Regions from separate parts of the Streptococcus sp. SI1 genome, predicted to be linked through region 2. Evidence: predicted binding sites of a transcription regulator. Region 2 holds the regulator's gene; each other region holds the start of a gene.
The links. The regulator Rex, encoded in region 2, represses fermentation and respiration genes when NADH is low (regulators of the CRP and FNR family bind a similar motif). The targets are predictions, from matches to a motif close to TTGTGAANTANTTCACAA.
Positions count from the first base shown of each region.

Region 1: the regulator Rex is predicted to act here: its motif matches at 2,450-2,467, upstream of PCY10_RS03250 (formate/nitrite transporter family protein).
Region 3: the regulator Rex is predicted to act here: its motif matches at 2,226-2,243, upstream of PCY10_RS09125 (2,3-butanediol dehydrogenase).

Region 1 is NZ_JAQFJE010000002.1:215,953-220,429, reverse strand. It holds gene clpX (ATP-dependent Clp protease ATP-binding subunit ClpX) at 1-898, shown strand, start outside; gene yihA (ribosome biogenesis GTP-binding protein YihA/YsxC) at 911-1,498, shown strand; gene PCY10_RS03255 (glucosaminidase domain-containing protein) at 1,621-2,328, shown strand; gene PCY10_RS03250 (formate/nitrite transporter family protein) at 2,503-3,300, shown strand; gene PCY10_RS03245 (ABC transporter ATP-binding protein) at 3,517-4,477, shown strand, end outside.
Region 2 is NZ_JAQFJE010000001.1:245,398-249,874, reverse strand. It holds gene PCY10_RS01280 (ribose-phosphate diphosphokinase) at 1-12, shown strand, start outside; gene PCY10_RS01275 (cysteine desulfurase family protein) at 22-1,137, shown strand; gene PCY10_RS01270 (DUF1831 domain-containing protein) at 1,142-1,489, shown strand; gene PCY10_RS01265 (redox-sensing transcriptional repressor Rex) at 1,670-2,314, shown strand; partial or broken gene PCY10_RS09660 (gamma-glutamyl-gamma-aminobutyrate hydrolase family protein) at 2,333-2,969, shown strand; gene radC (DNA repair protein RadC) at 2,966-3,646, opposite strand; gene phoU (phosphate signaling complex protein PhoU) at 3,732-4,385, opposite strand; gene pstB (phosphate ABC transporter ATP-binding protein PstB) at 4,466-4,477, opposite strand, start outside.
Region 3 is NZ_JAQFJE010000008.1:14,802-19,278, forward strand. It holds gene PCY10_RS09115 (TVP38/TMEM64 family protein) at 1-109, shown strand, start outside; gene PCY10_RS09120 (DMT family transporter) at 140-1,051, opposite strand; gene PCY10_RS09125 (2,3-butanediol dehydrogenase) at 1,146-2,192, opposite strand; gene gatB (Asp-tRNA(Asn)/Glu-tRNA(Gln) amidotransferase subunit GatB) at 2,322-3,755, opposite strand; gene gatA (Asp-tRNA(Asn)/Glu-tRNA(Gln) amidotransferase subunit GatA) at 3,755-4,477, opposite strand, start outside.

The DNA of each region.
Region 1 (4,477 bases), on a different contig from region 2:
ATCCAATATCCTTATGATTGGTCCAACCGGTTCTGGTAAGACTTTTCTTGCTCAAACTTTAGCGAAAAGTCTAAATGTTCCCTTTGCGATTGCAGATGCAACGGCTTTGACAGAAGCTGGATATGTCGGAGAAGATGTTGAAAACATTCTCTTAAAACTCTTGCAAGCTGCAGATTTTAATATTGAGCGTGCAGAACGTGGCATTATCTATGTAGATGAGATTGACAAAATTGCAAAGAAAAGCGAAAATGTCTCTATTACTCGTGATGTGTCTGGTGAAGGCGTTCAGCAAGCTTTGCTTAAAATCATTGAAGGGACTGTAGCTAGTGTACCTCCTCAAGGCGGTCGCAAACATCCACAGCAAGAAATGATTCAAGTGGATACCAAGAATATTCTTTTTATCGTTGGCGGTGCTTTTGACGGAATTGAAGAAATTGTCAAACAACGTCTAGGTGAAAAGATTATTGGTTTTGGTCAAAATAACAAAGCTATTGATGAAAATAGTTCTTATATGCAAGAAATTATTTCCGAAGATATTCAAAAATTTGGACTTATCCCTGAATTGATTGGTCGTTTACCAGTGTTTGCTGCGCTTGAGCCTTTGACAGTTGAGGATTTGGTACGAATTCTTCGTGAGCCAAAGAACGCCCTAGTAAAACAATATCAAACTCTCCTTTCTTATGATGATGTTACATTAGAGTTTGATGATGATGCCCTCCAAGAAATTGCCAATAAGGCCATTGAACGTAAGACAGGTGCTCGTGGATTGCGTTCAATTATCGAAGAAACTATGATGGATATCATGTTTGAAGTTCCAAGTCAAGAAAATGTGAAATTAGTGCGGATTACCAAGGAAGCAGTTGATGGAACAGATAAACCGATTTTAGAAACAGCTTAAGCGAGGTGTTGTATGGAAATTAATACGCACAATGCGGAAATTTTGTTGAGTGCAGCCAACAAATCTCATTATCCTCAGGATGAGATTCCTGAAATTGCTCTTGCTGGGCGATCCAATGTTGGAAAATCTTCTTTTATCAATACATTGTTAAATCGAAAAAACTTAGCGCGAACTTCTGGTAAGCCAGGGAAAACGCAGCTGCTGAATTTCTTCAATATTGACAATCAACTTCGATTTGTGGATGTCCCAGGCTATGGCTATGCCAAAGTTTCTAAGACAGAGCGAGCTAAGTGGGGTAGAATGATTGAGGAGTATCTGACGACTAGGGAAAATCTCAGAGCAGTTGTAAGTTTAGTGGATTTTCGGCATGAGCCAAGTGCAGATGATGTGCAAATGTATGAATTTCTAAAATACTATGAGATACCCGTCATCGTTGTAGCTACAAAAGCAGACAAAATTCCACGCAGTAAATGGAACAAGCACGAATCGGTCATTAAAAAAAGGTTAGATTTTGATAAAAATGATGATTTTCTTATTTTTTCATCTGTAAACAAAGATGGTTTAGATGCGGCTTGGGATGCGATTTTGGAAAAAATTTAGGAATTGAAGAAAAATCGGGAAGACTTTCTCGGTTTTTTATAATGAATCTGTCACTAAATTGTAACTAAGTAATGAATATTTTATGCTATAATATAAAATATATTACACTGGAGAAATGAACTATGAGAAAGAAAAAATTGAAAAAAAGAGTTTTTATTGTTTTGACTTTAGCGGTTACCGCTTTATTAGTTAGTGTAGTTTTGTCCAAGCAAGCTCGCCCAGCTAGTGCCAACGATGAAGCTTACCAACGTCCATTGACTCAAACAGAAGTATTTATTTCACAAATTGGTGAAACTGCTCGTCAATTGGGGCAAGCGAATAATTTGTACGCTTCGGTTATGATTGCACAGGCAATTCTGGAAAGTAATTCTGGCCGGTCTGTCTTGTCAGCTGCTCCTCATCATAATTTATTTGGTATCAAAGGCCGATATGCTGGGCAGTCAGCAACAATGGCTACACTAGAAGATGATGGGAAAGGAAATACTTATAAGATCAATGCAGAGTTTAGATCTTATCCAAGTTATTTTGCATCTTTGCAAGACTATGTAGCAATTTTAAAGCATAGTCGCTACACGTACGCTTGGAAGAGCAACACAAAGAGCTATATGAATGCAACTGCTGCTTTAACGGGTGTCTATGCGACGGATACAAGCTATAACGTCAAGCTAAATAATTTGATTCAACAGTATAATTTGACCCGATACGATGTACCAAATGTGCAAACAACTAGCGCTACAGCATCTAACAAGGTCTACAATCCTTATCGTCAACAATATACAACACAAGAAGTGTTAAATTTGGATGTTGCGTGGGCGAATCGTCGTCGATAATATTTGTAATTAGATGAGAGATTGGGATTTTTATCCCAATCTTTTTTGTTCGGCAATGAAATTAGTGTATTCGCCTATTTTTTATGGCTCTATAAAGAAAACGCTTCCTATAACTAAAAGTTTGTGATATAATGAACATATCGTTTTTATGACAAAAAACAAGGGGAGATGAGAATGTCAGAATCGTTATTTATTGCAAAAATTGAATATTCATGTCACAAAAAAGAAGAGTTATTTAACAAAAGCAAAACGAAGTATGCAATTCGTTCGATGTTTGCAGGGGCATTTTTAACATTGAGTACAGCGGCGGGAGTGATCGCAGCAGATGTTATGAATGGGCTTGTTCCAGGGACTGGTCGCTTTGTTTTTCCATTTATATTTGCTTGGGGTTTGATTTATATTCTTTTTTTAAACGCTGAATTAACTACGTCCAATATGATGTATTTAACAGCGGGAACATTTTTGAAGAAGATAAATTGGAAAAAGGCTTTGCTCATTTTATTGTATTGTACTTTTTTTAATTTGGTGGGTGCTCTTTTTATTGCTTTCCTCTTTAATCAAACCAGTGCTTTTTCTCATCTTACGTCGAATGGTTTTCTTGCTGGAATTGCAGAGCATAAATTATCTCGTCCTAGTCAGTTTGTTATTTTTGAAGGAATTATCGCAAATATTTTTGTGAATATTGCGATTTTGTCCTATTTACTTTTGAAAAATTCGACTGCAAAAATTTGGATTGTTATTTCTGCTATTTACATGTTTGTTTTTCTGACCAATGAGCATTTAGCTGCTAATTTTGCATCATTTTCTTTAGTAGCTTTTAATAAAATTGCTACACAAATCGAGGTTTTCAATCTTTCAAATATCTTAAGGCATTTTAGTATCACATTTTTAGCCAATTGGATTGGTGGAGGACTGTTGATTGGTTTGTCCTATGCGTTTCTGAATAGAGATGAAGATACCTATACAGATTAGACTGCTTGCGTGTATATGTTCAGGATAAAAGTAAGAGAAGGGAAATTTCTCTTCTTTTTATTTGCTTTCAAAAAATGAGAGGATAACATTTGTCAACATGATAACATAAAAAGTAGTAGTTTTGGAATTATAAATTTAACTATATCCGCTAACAAACCGTAGAGAATACTAGATTATGATACAATAAAACTAGTTTTGTATAAGAAAAGAGATTGTATGAAAGATTTATTGAAATATTTTAAAGGTTATATCAAAGAATCCTTATTCGGACCGCTTTTTAAATTGTTAGAAGCAAGTTTTGAGCTATTAGTGCCGATGTTGATTGCAGGAATTGTCGACCAAGCAATTCCTAAAAAAGATAACACGCATCTTTATACGATGGTCTTTTTGTTGGTTACCTTGGCATTACTTGGTGTTATAGTAGCAGTCGTAGCTCAATATTATTCCTCAAGAGCAGCAGTAGGATTTACGCGTCAATTGACAAAAGATTTATATCAAAAAATCATGCGTCTGCCAAAAGCTCAGCGAGATAACTTGACAGCATCTAGTTTGGTTACTCGTTTGACAAGTGATACTTATCAAATTCAAACTGGTATTAATCAATTTCTTCGTCTGTTTTTACGTGCGCCGATTATTGTTTTTGGTTCCATGATTATGTCATTTTTGATCAGCCCAAGTATTACATTCTGGTTTTTACTTATGGTTGTAATCTTAACTAGTATTATTTATATCATGTCACGTTTCGTCAACCCACTTTATGCTAATATTCGTCGGATTACAGATAATATTGTCAGTATGACACGTCAACAATTACAAGGTGTGCGTGTTATCCGTGCTTTTGGACAAACAACTAAAGAAATTCATGAATTTCAAAATATCAATGAAAACTATAAGACTTGGCAGATAAAAACAGGAATATTGTCTAGCTTGATTAGTCCGTTGACCTTTTTAGTAGTGAATAGCACGCTACTCATAGTTATTTGGCATGGAAATCTAGCGATTGGACATGGTTTACTAACGCAAGGGAAATTAGTTGCTTTGGTCAATTACCTTTTGCAAATTTTGATAGAACTATTGAAATTAGCGATGCTTGTCACCTCTTTGAATCAAAGTTATATTAGCGCTGGACGAATTCAAGAAGTTTTCGAACAGGAGGGAGAAGATGTTCTGGCAGAGT
Region 2 (4,477 bases):
AAAAAGAAATAAGGAGAAATCTTGATTTATTTCGATAATGCAGCAACAACACCCATGTCAAAGGCTGCTATGACTGCTATGACACAGGTTATGGAAAATACCTTTGGTAATCCATCTAGTATCCATAACCACGGCAGAGCTGCTAACAAAATTCTTCGCAAAGAACGACAAGAACTTGCTGATCTACTTCATACTAAAAGTCAACATATCATCTTTACATCAGGTGGGACAGAAAGTAACAATACAGCCATAAAGGGGTATGCCTTAGCCCATCAAGATCAAGGAAAGCACATTATCACCACTGCTATCGAACATCATTCTGTGCTTGCAACTATTGAATATCTGGTAGATAAGTTTGGCTTTGAAGCGACTTATATCCAACCCCAAAATGGAGAAATCACAGCTCAGCAGATAAAAGAAGCTCTTAGAGAGGATACTATACTTGTCTCCACTATGTATGCCAACAATGAAACTGGCTACCTGCTTCCAATCAAAGAAATTGCTGAAGTTTTGAAACATCATCCTACCGCTTATCATGTGGATGCAGTACAAATTATGGGCAAATTACCTGTGTATCCTGAAAAACTAGGAATTGATTTTATGAGTGCATCAGCTCATAAATTTCATGGTCCTAAAGGCATTGGTTTCTTATATGCCAATCAGATGAAATTTGATAAATTTTTACATGGTGGAGATCAAGAAGATAAAAGACGTGCAGGCACTGAAAATTTAGCAGCTATCGCTGGAATGATTGCAGCTTTAAAAGAAAATCTCAGTTCTTATCAAGCAAATATTCACCATGTTGACAGTTTAAAAACACAACTGCTCACGGAGTTGGATGAGACAGACTATTATATCAACAATATTTCTCATACATTTCCCTATGTTGTAAATCTTGGCTTTCCTACACAGGCTAATGACTTATTACTAATGCGTTTAGACTTGGCAGGAATTTCTATTTCAACCGGATCTGCTTGTACAGCAGGTACAGTTGAACCAAGTCACGTTCTTGAAGCTTTTTATGGTAGTGATTCAAATCGTTTAAAGGAATCTATCCGCATTAGCTTTTCAGAACAAAATACTTCAGAAGAAGTTCACCAATTTACCACAATATTAAAAGAAATTTTAGGAGGATAAATAGATGGCTTTTGAGACCACTATTCACTTAAAAGATTGCCCATACAGCTACTCTCTTGGAGAAAACGTAAAAAAATTTACTTTGCGTGATAACACTTTCGCTGAAACAAAAGTTGGAAATTATGAATTGTCACGCTTATTAGAAAATGTTCCCAATAGTGGTGATGGTTTCCTATTAAAAATCATTATCAATAAAGAGCTTTCGGGTGTAAAAATCAATATTACAGACAAATCAGGACTTCGTTTGGTCAATATTTTTAAATCAGAGGCTAATCATATTATTCAGGAAAAATTTTATTTCCTAATGAATAGTTTGGTAGAACGTGGCATTTTCATCAAGAAAGATCAATAGGAAAATGACCTAGTTTAAAATCTTATTTTTAAACTAGCAGCGAAGTAATAAAGTAAGAGTAGGATAAAATGCAGAATCAAAAATTTTCTGCATTTTATCCTACTATTTTTCTATTTTTATCAAATAAGTTGATTTTTTCACAAACTTTCTATAAAATAGTCATTGAAAGGATGTGGTTTTGTGAAATCTGAAAAAAGTACAGTTATTCCACGTGCAACTGCTAAAAGACTCTCTCTTTATTATCGGATTTTTAAACGATTTAATTCTGAAAAAATCGAAAAGGCAAATTCAAAGCAAATCGCAGATGCTATCGGAATTGATTCAGCAACTGTCCGTCGAGATTTTTCTTACTTCGGGGAATTGGGGCGTCGTGGATATGGTTATGATGTAAAAAAGCTCATGAATTTTTTTGCTGATTTACTTCATGATCATTCGATTACCAATGTGATGTTGGTTGGTATCGGTAATATGGGACATGCCTTACTCCACTACCGCTTCCATGAACGTAATAAAATGAAGATTGTCATGGCATTTGACATTGACGAGCATCCTGAAGTTGGAACCACTACAAATGACGGGATTCCTATTTATGGTATTTCACAAATCAACAATAAACTAAGAAACGTAAATGTACAAACAGCTATTTTAACAGTTCCAAGCACAAAAGCTCAAGAAGTTGCAACTACTCTTGTGGAAGCTGGTATAAAAGGTATTCTCAGTTTTTCACCTGTCCACTTAACTGTTCCAAAAGATGTTGTCGTTCAATATGTTGATTTGACCAGTGAGCTACAGACATTACTCTACTTTATGAAAAAAGAACATTAAAAAAGCGTACCACTACTCATGAAGAAACCCATTATCGGAGCTACAGAAAATGAAAGACCAAATCCTTTTGCAATGATGAGTTATACTGCAAAAGGATTTGTAGAGGATATTAAATAAATTGGTGGAAGCCTTGTTATTTTACCAATTTGGGATGCAGATATGGCACACCCACTACATCCAGATGATTGATAAACTTATTCTAACGGATGGGCAAAATGTAGCTCCGCAATTTTATGGCGAAGAAAAACGATTGATAGGGATGATAGCACTTAGAACATGATGTATTTGAATTAACCCTAATTCATGAAGCTATCCAGCAGGATAAACCAATTTTTACTGTTTGTCGTGATGCACAATTATTTCAAGTCACAATGGGAGAACTCTTTATCAAGATATTGAACATTACTAGCAAGACACTTCTGCTGAGTATACTATCCAAAATTGGTCACTAAATCCGGCTCTATTTTAGAAAAGTATCAAAGATTCAGCAAAGAAGATTGAAGTCATAACACGGGATTCAAAAGACAACGCTATTGAAGCTATTGCAACAACTGATAAAATCGCTTATCTAGGAGTTCAGTGGTATCTCGAATATTTATTTGAAACACGTCTTAAAGATCGGCTTCTTTTTGACTATGTTGGTAATAAACTTTAAATCAATTCTGTTTCTTCTCGATAACTATAATAATCTTTCTCAGCGACGATGAGATGATCCAGTAAGATGAAGCCCATTAGCTCACATGCTTCTCTTACATGTTTGGTGACTTCATCGTCGTTTTTGCTAGGTAGTACCGCTCCTGAGGGATGATTATGTACTAATATAATAGATGTCGCCATATGTTTCACAGCATAGTGCAAAATTTCACGTGGTTCTGCTATACTGCGTGACACACTGCCGATAAAAATAGTCTGTTGATGAATTATTTTATTTTGAGTGTCTAGATATAAAGCAACAAGATGTTCCTGTTTTTTATGTCCTAATTCCTGTTGCATTTTTTTCGCTAATTTTTGGCTACTTAAAATCTGCTCTTGCATAATCAATTTTGCCTTGCTGATTCGTTGCCCTAATTCAACCATAGCTTGCAACTCAATAGCTTTGATACGACCAATTCCAGAGATTGATTGTAGTTCTTGTAGCGTCATATTACGTAACTCATTTAAACTAGAAATAGTTGATAAAATTCGTTGGGAAACTTGAAAAACAGTTTCTTTTTTATTACCTGTTCGGAGAAGAATAGATAATAATTCTTGATTACTCAATTGTTCTGCACCTTCTGCTACCAAACGTTCTCTTGGCAATAAAGAATCTTCCTGAAATGAAATACTATACATAAAAAACCTCCTCATATCCTTATTCGGAAAAAGAAGACTAAAATAAAAAATTTGAGAAAGCATCTCAAATTTTTTATTTTAACTTTTACATTTCAACAATTTTGCCTGTTTCAAAATAAACAACCCATTCACAAATATTTTTGGCATAATCGCCAATACGTTCTAAAAACGAAATTACTTGGAAGTAATCACGACCCGTAACGATCAAATCAGGATTAGCCTTAATTTCTTGCGTTGCTAGATCTCGAATATCATCAAAATACTGATTAATTTTCTCATCCATTGCTGCAACTTCATAAGCCTTATCCACGTCACCATTAAGGTAAAGTTCAAGTGCTGCTTCCACAAAATTTTTGACGTCACGTCCCATCTTGCTGATTTCTTCTTCGACAGATTGAATACGAACTTCTCCTTTCATGCGAATCGTTGCTTGTGCAATGGAAACGGCATGATCTCCCATTCTTTCCACATCACTACTTGCCTTCAAAACTGTAATAACAGTTCGTAAATCTTGTGAAACAGGCTGCTGCAAAGCAATGATTTCTAAAGACTTTTTCTCCAACTTTACTTCATATTCATTTACTTCTGCATCTTTTTCAATAACCTCTTTTGCCAATTCACGATCGTGGGTCACAAATGCACGAACTGTACGGTTAATCTGTGATAACACTTCATTTCCCATCGCATAGAATTGGTTATGGAGTTTTGCTAAATCTTCTTCAAATTGTACTCTAAGCATAAAATTTCCTTTCGTCAGATATAAAGAGGATTAATATTCCTCGTGATTGGCTGAACTAACAAAAAGTAGCATCCATCTTTCTAGCCAAATTT
Region 3 (4,477 bases), on a different contig from region 2:
TAAAAAATATATGATCATTATCGTCTTGTGCAAGCCTATCACACTTGTCATCTATACTTACGGTTTGACATACATTATCGACTTCTTTTGGCAATTATTTTCAAAATGAAAGACAGAGCAATGCAATTCGCTCTGTCTTTTATAATATTCCTTTTCTTTTTTCTAAAATTAAATCTTTTATAGAAATTAAGACTACCGCTGATAAAATCATAAACATACCGATAAAATCTAATAAATAAAATTGCTCATGCATAAGGAGAAAAGCAAAAAATACCGCCGATATCGGCTCAACCGCCGCTAAAAGGCTAGATTGAACAGGTCCAACTAAACTGGTTCCTTTGAGAAATAGCGTATAAGCGAGGATTGTTCCCACTAAGATAATGCCCACCAAAGCTAGGTATACTTCCATTGACAATTGCCAATGAAAATGTAAGATACCACTAAATGGTGTTAGAGCAAGGCCTGCTAATGTCATCCCCACTCCAATCACCGGAATACTGCCCCACCTTTTTATCAATTGAATTGGAATTAAAATATATAAAGCGTAAGTGAAGGCGGCAAATAATCCCCAGAAAAGCCCTGCTGGCGTTACAGATAAGTGATCGAGCTGTCCATGAGTGGCAATCAAAAAAGGACCTCCAATAGCTAATATCATAGACAACACTTCTGTTATAGTAGGTGCAACCCAATCTTTGAGACAAGTATAAGCAAGAATTCCAACTGGACAGACATATTGCAGAACAGTAGCTGTGCCTGCATTGCTTTCATAAATAGATTTTAAATAAGCAAATTGATTGAGAAAAAGTCCTAATAAAGCAAAAAGCACTAATGACATCATCGCTTCCCGATCTTTTAGCATTTCAAATAGTTTTTTCTGATTGGTTAGTAGCATATACAATACCAAGAGAACTCCTGCAATTAAAAGTCGAATATTCGTTAAAACTAAAACAGGAAATCCATGTACCATTAAGTATTGCCCACTCGTTCCAGACAATCCCCATGCAATCCCTGCCACTAATGTTAACAGTGTTCCTTTGGCTATTTTTGACATTCTACTTCTCCCTTTCATCGTATGATTATAACATAAAACATAAAGAAAAATCAGCCAAGTTTGACTGATTCTTATCTCATCATCAAGAAAATATTTATTCTGGTGACACCAAAATTTTAATCTGTGCCTTGTCCTGGGTCAGTTCGATAAAACCTTCCTGCACAATATCCTCTAGCTTAATCTTCTTGGTCACAAGCTTGTCAGCAGAGAAATACCCCTGCTCCATAAGCTCCAGCACTTTAGGAAAAATATGCCGATAGGCGATAATTCCCTTGAGCGATTTTTCTTGAATCGCAAATTCATTGGGATTGATACTGGCTTCACGTTCCCAGATAGAAACCACCATACATTCTCCAGCCTTGTGGACAGCAGCCAAAGCTTGTCCCAACACAACTGGTACCCCAGTTACTTCATAAGATACATCTGTCCCACCACCAGTCAAGCGCTGAACAGCAGCTACTGCATCCTCGCCTTCTTCTGGTCGCACAACAATCGCCCCAAGCTCCTCTGCCTTTGCTTGGCGCTCTGGAGATAATTCAACAGCATAAATCTTAGAGGCACCAGCTGCTCGCAAAGCTTCAACAATCAAGAGCCCGATTGGTCCTAAACCAAAAACGACTGCGGTATCACCTGCCTTAAGAGCTGACTGACGGACTGCATAAACAGCCACAGCAGCAGGTTCTGTCAAGGCTGCCTGCTCATAGCTAAGGCTGTCTGGAACTTTATGAACAAGCTCCCCATCCAAAACACAGTATTTGGCAAAACCACCATCTGCCGCCAAGCCGACAAAGTTTAGATTGGGATCCAGATTGTAATCCCCGATAAGATTATGCTCGGCTAAAATCGGCTCAACTGTCACTCGGTCACCAACCTTAACCCGTGTCACGGCACTGCCAACCTCAACAATTTCTCCAGCAAACTCATGTCCCAAGGTTACAGGAGCCTTCTGCCCAGAGTAGACATGCTCTGTTTCTGTCGGAATAAAAATAGGTCCATCCAGATATTCATGCAAATCAGTTCCACAGATTCCTGTGAACTTAACCGCAATCTTGACCTGATGCGGTTTGACTTCCGGTACATCCACTTCTTCAATGCGGACATCTTTGGCGCCATACCAACGCGCAGCATTCATTTTTGCCATAAAAATACCTCGCTTTATAATTTGTTAATTTTATTGTAAACCCTTTCAGAAATCTTGTCAAAAGTTTAGCTACATTTTCAAAAAACAGTATACAAAAAAACCAGCCTAACGACTGGTTTTTACTTGTTTCTATAATTTCTCCAACTCTTCATTGAGCAGTTTTTGTGCTACTTGTGGGTTGGCTTGGCCCTTGGTGGCCTTCATCAGCTGGCCGATTAGGGACTTGGCCGCATTCTTGTTGCCGCCTTTATAGTCATTGAGGGCTTTTTCATTGTTGGCAAATACTTCTTGGATAATTGGCAGAAGCTGGGCAGGGTCTGAAATTTGAATCAGGCCTGCTTTCTGCACATACTCTTTAGCAGAGCCACCATTTTTAGCTAGATGGACAAAGACCTTCTTAGCAATCTTAGAGGAAATCGTTCCGTCTGCAATCAGAGCAATCATCTCAGTCAAGTTCTCAGGTGTCAGATCAATCTCAGAGATGGTCTTACCTTCGGCATTGAGGTATTGCGCTACTTCTCCTTGGAGCCAATTAGAGACAGCCTTAGCATCACCTCCTGCGGCAACAGCTGCTTCAAAGAAATCTGACACAGCCTTCGTCGCTGTCAGCTGCTTGGCATCGTAGTCAGACAGACCGTAATCGCCCACATACTTGGCTCGGCGTTCTTTTGGAAAGGCTGGCAGACTGCTACGTACTTGCTCAATCCAAGCATCCTCAATCTCAAAGATAGGCAGATCAGGCTCTGGGAAGTAACGGTAGTCCGCTGAACCTTCCTTAACCCGCATGAGCAGGGTTTCGCCAGTTGCTTCGTCATAACGACGAGTTTCCTGACGGATTTGGCCACCGCTACGTAGGATTTCAGCTTGACGTTTTTCCTCAAAGGCTAGACCCTTGCGAACAAAGTTGAAGGAGTTGAGGTTTTTCAGCTCAGTTTTGGTACCGAACTCTTCCTGACCGTAAGGACGAATGGAAATATTGGCGTCGACCCGCATGGAGCCCTCTTCCATCTTGACATCAGAAATGCCCGTGTACTGGATGATTTCCTTGAGAGCAGTCAGATAGGCATAAGCTTCTTCTGGACTGCGCATATCTGCTTCGGATACAATCTCAATCAGTGGCACTCCTTGGCGGTTGAGGTCCACATAAGAGTAGCCATCACTACCGTGGGTATTCTTTCCAGCATCTTCTTCCAAGTGGGCCCGCTCAATACGGATTTTCTTGGTCGTGCCATCTTCTAGCTCAATTTCAATCCAGCCATTGTAGCCAATTGGCTCATCAAACTGAGAAATTTGATAGGCTTTTGGATTGTCCGGATAGAAGTAATTCTTGCGGTCAAAGTGCATCTTCTGGTGAATATCCATATTCAAGGCCAGAGCAGCCTTGATACCATAGTCAATGACACCCTTGTTCATAACAGGCAGGACACCTGGGAAGGACCAGTCGATGATATTGGTATTAGCATTTGGATCTTCACCGAAGTGAGCTGGAGCCGGTGAGAAAATTTTTGAATTGGTCTTCAATTCAACATGGACTTCCAGTCCGATAACTGTTTCAAAGTTCATTATTTTTCACCTCCAAAGATAACTGGCCGCTGTTTGTGGTAGTCAGTCGTCGCTTCAAATGCTGCGGCGACCTGATAAATGGTCGCTTCATCGAAGTGGTTACCAATCAGCTGCAAGCCGACAGGAAGACCATCTGCAAAACCAGCTGGGATTGAAATGCCCGGTAGGCCAGCCAGATTGACTGGAATAGTCAAAAGGTCAGCTAGATACATGGCCACTGGATCCTGGTTTTGACTACCCAAGTCATAAGCCACAGTTGGTGCAGTTGGGCCTAAGATCAAGTCATATGTTTCAAAAACCTTAGCAAAATCCTGCATAATCAAGGTCCGAACCTGACCAGCTTTCTTGAAGTAAGCATCGTAGTAACCTGATGATAGACTGAAAGTACCCAGCATGATCCGGCGTTTCACCTCTTCACCAAAACCTTCGCTGCGAGATTTGACATAGACATCTTCTAGGTTTTCAATGCCTTCTGCACGGTAGCCATAGCGAATGCCGTCAAAACGCTGCAGGTTAGAGCTGGCTTCAGAGGAAGCAATAATATAGTAGACTGCCACGCCGTACTTGCTGTGAGGTAGGCTGACTTCTTCAACGATAGCTCCTAGACTTTCCAAGTGCTTCGCTGCTACCAGTATCGTTTCCTTGACCTTGCTGTCAATTCCCTCACCCATGTATTCCTTAGGCAGAGCAATCTTCATCCCCTTGATGTCTTGACCAATCTT